2 regions of the Citricoccus sp. K5 genome follow, and region 1 is predicted to be linked to the other one. Evidence: predicted binding sites of a transcription regulator. Region 1 holds the regulator's gene; the other holds the start of a gene.
The links. Region 1 encodes LexA, which represses DNA repair genes until DNA is damaged. Its sites were predicted from a motif close to TCGAACANNTGTTCGA; they were not measured.
Positions count from the first base shown of each region.

Region 1 (5,104 bases):
GGCCATCGGTGAGTCGTTCAACCCGGTGGCGGGATCCCTCGGTCTGATGGGCGAGGGGGCACCGGCCTGGACCGGTCTGGACGTGGGCAGCCCCTTCGACTACCCGAGGCAGGGCGTGCTCTACGTGGCACGGCATCTGCCGAAGCCGGGTCGGTTCGCCGCCCCCGAGACCTATGACGAACTCGAGGCACTGCTCAGGGCGTCCGGCGGAGGGGCCCTGTGCCTGTTCTCCTCCAAACGGGCCGCCGAGGACGCTGCCGCCGAGATGCGCACCCGGCTCGGTCCGAATCCCACGATCCTGTGCCAGGGCGACACCACGCTGACCGCCCTGGTGCGGCAGTTCGCCACGGAGGCGGACACCTGCCTGTTCGGGACCATGAGCCTGTGGCAGGGCGTGGACGTGCCCGGCGAGTCCTGCCGCCTGGTGGTCATCGATCGGATCCCGTTCCCGCGACCCGATGATCCCCTGTCCACGGCGCGGTCCAGAGACATCAGCCGGCATGGCGGCAACGGGTTCATGGCGGTCTCCGCCTCCCATGCGGCGGTCCGTCTGGCGCAGGGCGCCGGCCGGCTCATCAGGACCGCAACGGACCGCGGAGTGGTGGCTGTCCTCGACTCCAGGCTGGCGACGGAACGGTACGGTTCGTTCCTGCGTTCGACCCTGCCGGACTTCTGGCCGACGGCCGATCCGTCCGTGGTCCGCGGCGTGCTGGAGCGGCTGCGCCCCGCTGACTAGCGGATCAGCATCTCGAGGGCGCCGACCGTGCGAATGGCCCGCCATTCGATGCCAGGAGCCGTGCTCCAGGCCGGCCAGTCCACGGACCATCCGCCATCGGGCTCCTGGGCGGATGCGAGCCACCGGCGGTCCCGGGACATCACGGCCGCGGGGACCAGGCTGCCGTAGAGGTCCGTGGGGAAGGGGACCGTCCAGGGATGGTGGACCAGGTCGACCGCATGGATGCTCTCGTCCTCGGCGCCACCCTCCACGGGGAGGGAGCCGTTGGCGGACAACCGCTCACGAAGGGTGGCCAGAAATGGGCTGTCGGCCGAGCCCGTGGGAAGGCCGTCCGCTGCGAGGAACCTCAGGGCGTACTTGACCTCATAGGCTGGCAGGTCGCCGGCAGTCGCAGCCCGGGACAATCGGAGGCGGCACCAGTCCGAGGCGGCCTCAGCCCACCCGCCCGAGAACCCCGTCAGCAGGGCCGCGGCGGCGAAGCCATATGTGAGGTGCGAACCGCCGGGAACCGGTTGGACCCACGGCGCATGGGGCCATTCGAGGGAGGCCTCGGTGACGAAGGGCACGGAACCGTCCAGTCCGGAGGTCGAGGCCACCCATTCCAGTCCACAGCGCACCCAGGGGTGCTCGGCCAGATCCCATCCGGCCAAGAGGTCCAGGGCCGTCAGCGTGGAGAGCGCCTCACTCTTCGGTGACCGCACATCGGGTTCGAGGCCGTGACCGAATCCGCCGTCTGGATTGCGGTACGCCCCCAGGGCGGCCAGGACACCCTCGGTGCCGCCGCCGTGGAGCAGCAGGTCCACCCGGCGGCGTTCGAGCAGCCGCCCGTGGGTGTAGACGAACTCCTCGGCATCCGCCACGCGGACGCCCGGCGGCAGAGGCCGATGGTTCATGGGGCTCAGAGCGCCCGAAGTACCGTGACGACCTTGCCCATGACCGTCGCCTCGTCTCCGAGGATGGGCTCATACGCAGAGTTCTGCGGCAGCAGCCACGTGTGGCCGTCCCGCTGCCGGAAGGTCTTCACGGTGGCCTCGTCGTCCAGCAACGCGGCGACGATGTCCCCGTTCTGAGCGTTGTTCTGCTGACGCACCACCACCCAGTCGCCGTCGCAGATCGCCGCATCGACCATGGAATCGCCGGAGACCTTCAGCATGAACAGTTCCCCCTCGCCGGTCAGCTGACGCGGCAGGTTCATGACGTCCTCGACCTGCTGGTCGGCGAGGATCGGCCCACCGGCGGCAATCCGGCCGACCAGGGGGACCGGGACAGCATCACCGTCGGCGGCCCCGGTGTGCAGGGTCCGCACCGTCCCGCCCGGCGTGGCCGCCGATTCGGGGGGCATGACGGCGGACTCGACCACGAGGGCCAGGCCGTTCTCGTCCAGCAGGACCTCCATGGCCCGCGGACGGCCCGGATCCTTGCGGATGTAGCCGAGCTTCTCCAGCTGACCCAGTTGATGGGTGACCGATGACAGTGAGGCCAGGCCTGCCGCATCCCCGATCTCCCGCATGGACGGCGGATACCCGTGTGCGGCGATCGCAGAGCGGATGGATCCGAGGATGATCCGCTGACGGTCGGTGAGGGGCCGGACGCCGTGATCGTGATGCGGGTCCGGGGCGGGAGAGGGAATCCGGGGGGCCATTCGACCATCCGTTCTTATCGTGTCCGTCGGTCTTGGTGAAGTGTCTCGTGCTGGGTCGCTGGGTCTGACGGTACCGGAGTCACACCCTCGATTCAAAGATATGTTCGAATTTTTCTTGGCATGTCTCGAACAGGCGTGCTAGACATGACATCGAAGCAGTCGAACACACGTTCTATACGGCCCGGGGTTCCGGGAGGAGAGGCAGAAGAGCATGAGCACTGCAGCATCGGTCCAGACCCGCACGTCCGGCTCCGCCGGATTCCACCTGAACCGCCGTGGTCGTTTCCTCTTCGTGGGATTCCCCGTCATCGTCCTGGCGGCCCTGGCCGCAGTGGCCGCCGTCTTCTTCGGCGCCCACGGGATGGCGCCCGCGGCGGCCTCCGATGACCAGCCTGTTGCGGACGTGGAGACGGTCACGGTGAACTATGGCGACACCCTGTGGGCCATCGCCGGGCGCACCGCCCCCGAGTCCCCCCGCAACGAGGCCATCCTGCGCATCGGCCAACTGAATGATCTCGACAGCGGCGATCTGCAGCCCGGTCAGGTGTTGTTCGTCCCCGCTGGCGCCTGAACCTCCGCTGGCCCCGCAGAGACTGCCGCGGGATTCGTCTCCCTTCAGCCGGGCGATAGGATGGCCTGGGTCCGTAGTGGGGCGGATCCCTTGCTGATGACGGGGCACTCATGGGGAACAAGCGCAGGCAGATGAAGTCTGTGGCGACCCCGGTGGCCTTCTCCGCCGTCGGTGCCCTCGTGGCCACCGGCGCGTTCCTCTATCCCGGCTTCGACACCGCTGACCTCGAACTGCATGACGCCGGCATCTGGGTCACCCACAACAGTGGGGGATACGTCGGCCACCTGAACCACGAGTCCACCATCCTGGACGGTGGTTTCCGGCCCCCGGTGGAGGACTTCGAACTTCACCAGGAGGACGCCACCGCCCTCATGCTGGACCCGGCGTCCGGCGCCCTGACCGCCATTGACACCACCGCCATGGTCGCCGGCGATCAGATCATGCTGCCTGCAACCCAGGATTTCGCGCTGGGCGCTGGCGTCATCTCGGCCAGCAACCCCGCAGAGGGGGCCGTCTACGCCGGGACGGTGGACCCGACGCCCCAGGTCTCGACGGACGAACCGCTCTACGAGGCCGAGGGAGCCGTGACGTCGACGACCACGGTGGGTGGCGAGGTGTTCGTGGCGGACCTCGGCCGGGACACCGTGATTCGCTTCGCGGCCGAGGGTGAGCAGCCTGGTGCCCCGGTGGAAACCCGCCAGGACGGCCTCGAAGGGCTGTCCGGAATGCAGGACCCTCAGCTGGTGGCCGTGGGCGACGTTCCGGTGGTGGTGGACCCTGAGTCCGGCATCCTGTCCTGGCCAGGCCACTCCATGCAGGATGAGCGGCTGGTGGGCGCGGTGCCACAGCCGTCCGGTCCCGAGGCGGAGCAGTTGGCATTGTCCACTGAGCGGGACCTGCTCACCGTGGCGCTGTCCAACGGGGACATTCAGGCCATGAGCATCGTGCCGCCCACGGACGCCTCCGCCGGATCGACCACGCCCGCCGGTACTGACGGCAGTGTGGCGGCAACGGCCCCCGTACGGGTAGCCGGTTGCCTTCATGCCGCCTCGGCTGTCACCGGGCACTACCTGCAGGACTGTGACGGTGAAGAACAGGATCAGATCGTCCCCATCCCCGAGCTGACGGCCGGCGCGGAGCTGGTCTTCCGAGCCAACCGCGATGTCGTGGTGCTCAACGACACGACGTCCGGGACCAACTGGATGGTCCTCGACCAGATGAAGGTGGTCGCCAACTGGGACGACCTCGAACCGCCCCAGGGCGAGGGAGAGGAGACGGAGGAGGAATCCGACGAGGTCACCCAGGAGACCGCTCTGCCGGAGCGTCAGGAGGAGAACAGGCCGCCCGTGGCGGAAGATGACAGTTTCGGCGTGCGACCCGGCCGGACCACGCAATTGTCCGTCCTGTTCAATGACTCCGATCCTGATGGAGACGTCCTGACGGCCTCCCTCGAAGGTGACCAGCCCTCGGTGGGCACGGTGCAGGAGATCATCGACGGCATCGGGATGCAGATCGTCGTCCCGGAATCCGCGAGCGGCCGGGCCGCGGTGACCTATGTGGCGGATGACGGACGTGGCGGCACGGACACGGCCCAGATCTCCTTGCGGGTGGTGCCGGACAGTGAGAATCGGGGACCCACCCAGGAGCGCAAAGCGGTACTGCGCGTGCCGGCCGGGGAATCGGTGACGAGCCAGGTCTTGACGGACTGGATCGACCCGGACGGTGACGACCTCCAGCTCGTGGGCGCCCTGGCCGAGGAGCCGGATACCGTCCGGACCCGTCCAGACGGCCAGCTCACCTTCCAGGACAACACCGGCGAGGCCGGACGCCGGGACATCCAGGTCTCCGTGTCCGACGGGCGTGAGACCTCCACGGGCACAGTGCAGATCGAGGTCCTCGAACGCGGTTCGATCCATCCGCCGATCACCCAGGCCGACCACGTCACCGTCCAGGCAGGGCAGGAGGTCACGTTCTACCCGCTCGAGAACGACACCGACCCACTCGGCGGCCAACTGCGCCTCTCCCAGGTGGCTGCTGTGGAGAATGCGGAGATCGACTACTCGGCGGCCGGGGGATCGGTGCAATGGTCCTCGGATGTCGCTGACACCTACTACGTCGAGTATCTGGCGGCGAACGAGTACGACTCCGCCCCGGG
Region 1 covers NZ_LR732817.1:784,786-789,889, forward strand. Annotated here, with positions in the region: gene BOSE125_RS03400 (ATP-dependent DNA helicase) at 1-736, shown strand, start outside; gene BOSE125_RS03405 (hypothetical protein) at 733-1,629, opposite strand; gene lexA (transcriptional repressor LexA) at 1,635-2,378, opposite strand; gene BOSE125_RS03415 (LysM peptidoglycan-binding domain-containing protein) at 2,590-2,949, shown strand; gene BOSE125_RS03420 (Ig-like domain-containing protein) at 3,081-5,104, shown strand, end outside.

Region 2 (5,104 bases), 310 kb from region 1:
CCGAAGTTGCAGGCCACGAAGGATCACGGCGCCGAGGTGATGCTGCACGGCAACAACGTAGATGAGGCCCTGTCCGAGGCGCAGCGCTATGCGGACGAGTCCGGCTCGGTTTTCATCCATCCCTTCGACAATGCCGACGTGGTGGCCGGTCAGGGCACGATCGGCCTGGAGATCCTCGAGCAGGATCCGGAGGTGGACACACTGGTGATGGGCATCGGTGGCGGCGGCCTGCTCGCCGGCGTGGCCGTGGCCGTCAAGGAGATGGCCCGCCGTCAGGGCCGGCACATCAACATCATCGGCGTCCAGGCGGAGAACGCCGCAGCCTACCCGCCGTCGCTGGCCGCAGACGCCGTGGTGCCGCTCTCCCACGTCTCGACCATCGCCGACGGCATCGCCGTGGGCAAGCCCGGCCAGATTCCCTTCCAGATCATCAAGGAACTCGTGGACGGAGTCGTCACCGTATCCGAGGACGCGATCGCCAATGCGCTGGTGTTCTTGCTGGAGCGGTCCAAGATGGTGGTCGAGCCCGCCGGCGTGGTGGGCGTGGCCGCGTTGTTGGAGGGCAAGCTGGCAGAACTCGGGATCGAGTCCAAGCACACCGTGGCCGTACTCTCCGGTGGCAACGTGGACCCGATGCTGATGCTCAAGGTCATCCAGTCCGGCCTGGCCGCGGGTGGTCGCTACCTGACCGTCAAGATCTCCCTGCGAGACCGTCCCGGCGAGCTGTCCAACATCTCCCGGATTATCTCCGAGACCGAGGCCAACGTCACCCGGGTGGACCACAGCCGCATCGGCGGCTCGCTCAGCATGGGGGACGTGACCATAACGATCGACATGGAGACTCGCGGACCCGAGCACTCCGAGCAGGTCCTGGGCCGATTGCGCTCCTCCGGCTACCAGCCGGTCGTGCAGCACTAGCAGGGTTCCTCTGAACGGCTCACGCATCCCGATCCTGAGGCGCCACATCTAAGCCGCCAGACCAGGACGCCAATAGAAGTTGCGGCGGGGCCGCCGTTCGGGGTCGAGGTACTGGGCCGGGATGAACCACGGGATGCCCTGGCGGACGGAGATCTCCCAGGCTCCGGCGTGAACGGCGTGGTGGTGGTGTGAGCACAGCAGTGCTCCGTTCTCCACCGACGTCGGACCGCCGTCCTCCCAATGGTGGATGTGGTGGGCTTCGCACCACGGTGCCGGAATCGAGCAACCGGGTGCCGTGCAACCACCGTCCCGGGCGGTGACGGCGCGCCTGAGCTGAGGCGTGAACAACCGTTTGGATCGCCCCACGTCCAGGACCTCGCCGCTGCCGCCCAGGACAACCGGGATCAGATCGGCCTCGCACGCAAGCTGTCGGATCGTCTGTGGATTGACGTCTCCCACGTAGGACGTGGTCGAGATCGTCCGATCATGGCGTCCCGGCGGACCCGGCGGACCCGGCGGACCCGGCGGACCCGGCGGACCCGGCGGACCCGGCGGACCCGGCGGACCCGGCGGACCAGATGGGCCGGGTGGACCGGGTGGATCAAGGACTCCGGATGATCCGCTCGAGCCGCTTCGTGGAGTCCGTTCGTCGAAGTGCACGTCATCCGCAGCGCCGAATCGGGCGAACAGGGTTTCGTAGTCGATGACCGCCATGATCTGGGGCCGGGCCCGGCTCCTGAGTCCAGGCCGGGCGTTGCCCGTCGGGTTCGTGTTCCCGGTACTGCGGCCGTCCGCGTCCATGCCCGTCTCAGGGCCGAGTCCGACCAGGGCCAGCGCGCCGGTCAAAGCACTGACGAGCCCGTCGAGTTCTCGTTGAGCGCGGCTGCGTCCGTCGAGGGCGTCAATCACGGACCGTTCAGTTGCACAGCCTGCATCACCGGTGCCCGTGCCCGTGCCGGTGTCGGTGTCGGTGCTGGTGCTGGTGCCGGTGCGATCTTGGTTTCGATTCTTCGGGTCCGTGTTGCAGTCAGAGCGAGTCGTCCGGGGGCTGGAGGCAGCGGAGACCACCGTCTTGAGAACTTCATGCTGGGCGTCGCTGGCCAGCAGTGTCCACTGATGCAGCCCCTTGCCCGGTCCGCGGTAGAACAGCCCTTGCATGGCCTTGAGCTGGGCGTCGGTCGGTTCGGAACCGTCTGGATTGACCACGGCTTCGAAACGCTGCCGCCAGTGCGCGCAGACCTTTCTCAGCGTATCCGGATCCAGATCCCGGGCCTGGGCGACGAGCAGCCGTTCACCGTCCGCGATAAGGCCGTCCACCGTTCCGGGAGCCGTGTCTGCCAGGACGGCCTCGCGGTGCGCGGAGGCGATCGTTCCCACGATCATGTCCACCGCGGCTTCGCCCAGCTCGGCTTTCTGCACCGCCTCGGACAGGACCGGCATATCGGCAGGTATCACCGTGGTTCGGTCGAGTGTCAGCGACGCCATGGTGTGAGCAGCCCGGGCCAGCAGGGCCTTCGCCTCGCGACGGTCGATCCGCAAGAGATCGCGCAAGTATTCGGCGCCGTTCCTGAAGGCACACTTTCCGGGCGGGATGCCCAACACTTCCTCTCGAAGTTGGTGTGCCTCGAAAATCCGGTCAGTGTGCCCGGCCAGGGCGGTCCGCGCGGAGTCGACGGCGCGGGCCAGCGCCTCCACGCCCACATGCAACTCCGGCAGGGACCCGGCCACGTTCTCGCTGGAGGGGGAGTCCGCATACTCTTGATTGCCCGATTCACGGTCGACGACCGACACGTCCTCGGAGCCTGAAGCTCTGACGATGTGTATGTCCCCGCCATGCGCCCCGGCTCTGCCGGAATCGTCCGATTCCCCGAAACCGTCAACCTCAGGGTTGGGACGGTCCGCATGGGCGTAGAGGCCCCAGGCAGCGCTACGGTCTTCTGCCGGGTCCTGCCGGAGGCGGGGCAATCGGTCCGCCAGCCTTGGGTCAGCCAATCGAGAGGAGAGTTCGGCGGCCAAGGCGTGGGATTGCGCCAATAGCTCGGGGAGGGGCAGCTCAGCCAGCTCATCACTGTCTGCCATGGACCCTCCCGTCCTGTGCCCTTGAACCGTTGTCCACCAGCCATGATGGAGTAGTACTGGTATTCGAACATGACGGGCGGACGAGTTAAGCGCTGAGGGCTCCAGATGTGGTCGGCACGCCTCAAGCTGGGCGGTGTGGAGGGCAGTGTGGAGGACGAGGCGGACCGAGAGTTGCGTACGCGGTTGCTCAGGAAAGCGGCGGGGACTGGGGGTGACGACCGAATGAGGGCTGGGGTCAGTACTAGGGCGAGAACTGAGGTCAGTACTGAATGAGGGCTGAGGTCAGTACTGAATGAGGACCGAGGCAGGCTGGGCCCGGGTCTGTGGATTCTCAGCCAGCGTTGGTAGCGACCGTGGCCATGGTGGACGCGGTGAAGGGGTCCACACGGCGCTTGACGGCCTCCACGGCAGGAATGTCGTGGGCGATCTCCTCAATGCGCCGGGACAGCTCGCGCCGGTCCATCTGGCCTCGGGCCGGGCCCAAGAGACCGTCGGCCACGTTGAGGGCCTTGAGAAGGCCGAGTTCCGTCGCCTCGGCGAGGGTGGCCGTGCGGTCGCCGGCGAGCACCTGACCCAACCGCTCACGCAGGGCGATCTCCGGGGCGGGGCTGGTGGTCATGAAGTGAGGCCCACCGAGGAAGCGGGACTCCTCGGTGACGATTCCCTGCCTGGCCAGGCTCCGGCCCACGGCCGTATCCGGGTCGAGCTGGGAACGGCCCACCAGGGTGGAGATCTTCTGCCCCGACATGGAGTCCAGGGCCGGCAGGACAGCATCCAGCGGGGCGTGGCCGGTCATCCCAGCCCGCACCACCGTGACCTGCGGGTCCTTGCCCTCCTGAGCGATCTCGATCGTCCCGAGCTCGGAGAGGTCGGCCAGAGCAGCCGCCGCGAGGCCATAGCGGCGGTATCCCCGCGCTCGGCCGGCCGTGCCGTAGTCCTTGTTCAGCAGGAGGAACATCTCTTCGACGATGAGCATGCCACCAACCTAACAAGGTACCGGGCTGCCCGTCGCGTCCCGCTGGCCGCCGCCTCACCCGCCAGCAGTCTCACCCACGAGAACGGCGGCGCACCGGGGAACCGGTGCGCCGCCGTCGGGAAAGCGGTGTGCAGGGAACAAGCCCTGCCGGGCGGAGCAGGCTGTCAGCGACAGGTCCGCCCCGTGAGGATCACGGCTTGTACGGCTTGGCGGAGATGATCTCCACCGCGATGTCCTTGCCGTTCGGGGCGGCATAGGTCAGCTTGTCGCCGACCTTGGAGCCCTGGATGGCGGCGCCCAGCGGGGAGCGCTCGGAGTAGACGGTGATGGAGTCCTTGTCATCGGCGATCTCGCGGTTGCCGAAGAGGAAGGCCTCCAGGTCGCCGGCGATCTTGGCCTCCACGACCATGCCGGGCTCCACCACGCCGTTGTCCTCCGGGGAGGCGCCCACCTGGGCGGTCTCGAGTAGTCGCTTGAGCTCGATGATGCGGCCCTCGTTCTTGGACTGCTCCTCGCGAGCGGCGTGGTAGCCGCCGTTCTCCTTGAGGTCACCCTCTTCGCGCGCCTGCTCGATGCGGTCGATGATCTCCTGACGGCCGGGTCCGGAGATCTGATCCAGTTCCAGCTTCAGGCGGTCGTAGGCCTCCTGGGTCAGCCAGGGAGCGCTATCGGTGTTGCTCATGGACGCGTGTCTCCTTCGAATTGCTCGTCAGCGGCCATCCGGTACGCCACTGAGGGATTGCCGGTGCTGCCGCACACATGATGCTGAGCCGCCGATTGCGGCCCGGGGGGCGATCATGCAAGAACCCCGCCGGCGGAGCCACCCGGTGTTCCACGGGAAGCCCCAGACAGGCGGGGTTGAAACGTACTACTTCTGATTCTAACGGATGTGCTTCAGATACGTCATATTCAAGGTGATGTGCGTCTCATGAGTCCTCTGGGTGCCAGCATGCGTTCACGCCGCCATTGACGCCGAGCGCATCGGTGCGCAGGTCGACGTCGTAGTACGTCGGGGTGCCCGCTGGCCTGGAGTCCTCGGACGCCGGCTCCGGACCGATGGTGACGGTGCGCCAGCCGACCACGGCCTTCTCCTCCGAGAGCACCTGGATTGCGCACTGGACCGTGTCCTCA
Region 2 covers NZ_LR732817.1:478,580-483,683, forward strand. Annotated here, with positions in the region: gene ilvA (threonine ammonia-lyase) at 1-918, shown strand, start outside; gene BOSE125_RS02105 (HNH endonuclease signature motif containing protein) at 967-2,997, opposite strand; gene BOSE125_RS02110 (GPP34 family phosphoprotein) at 3,329-3,973, opposite strand; gene greA (transcription elongation factor GreA) at 4,164-4,655, opposite strand; gene BOSE125_RS02120 (DUF4307 domain-containing protein) at 4,900-5,104, opposite strand, start outside.
Region 2: a site for LexA is predicted at 3,049-3,064, ahead of BOSE125_RS02105 (HNH endonuclease signature motif containing protein). Genes of this name have one in related genera too.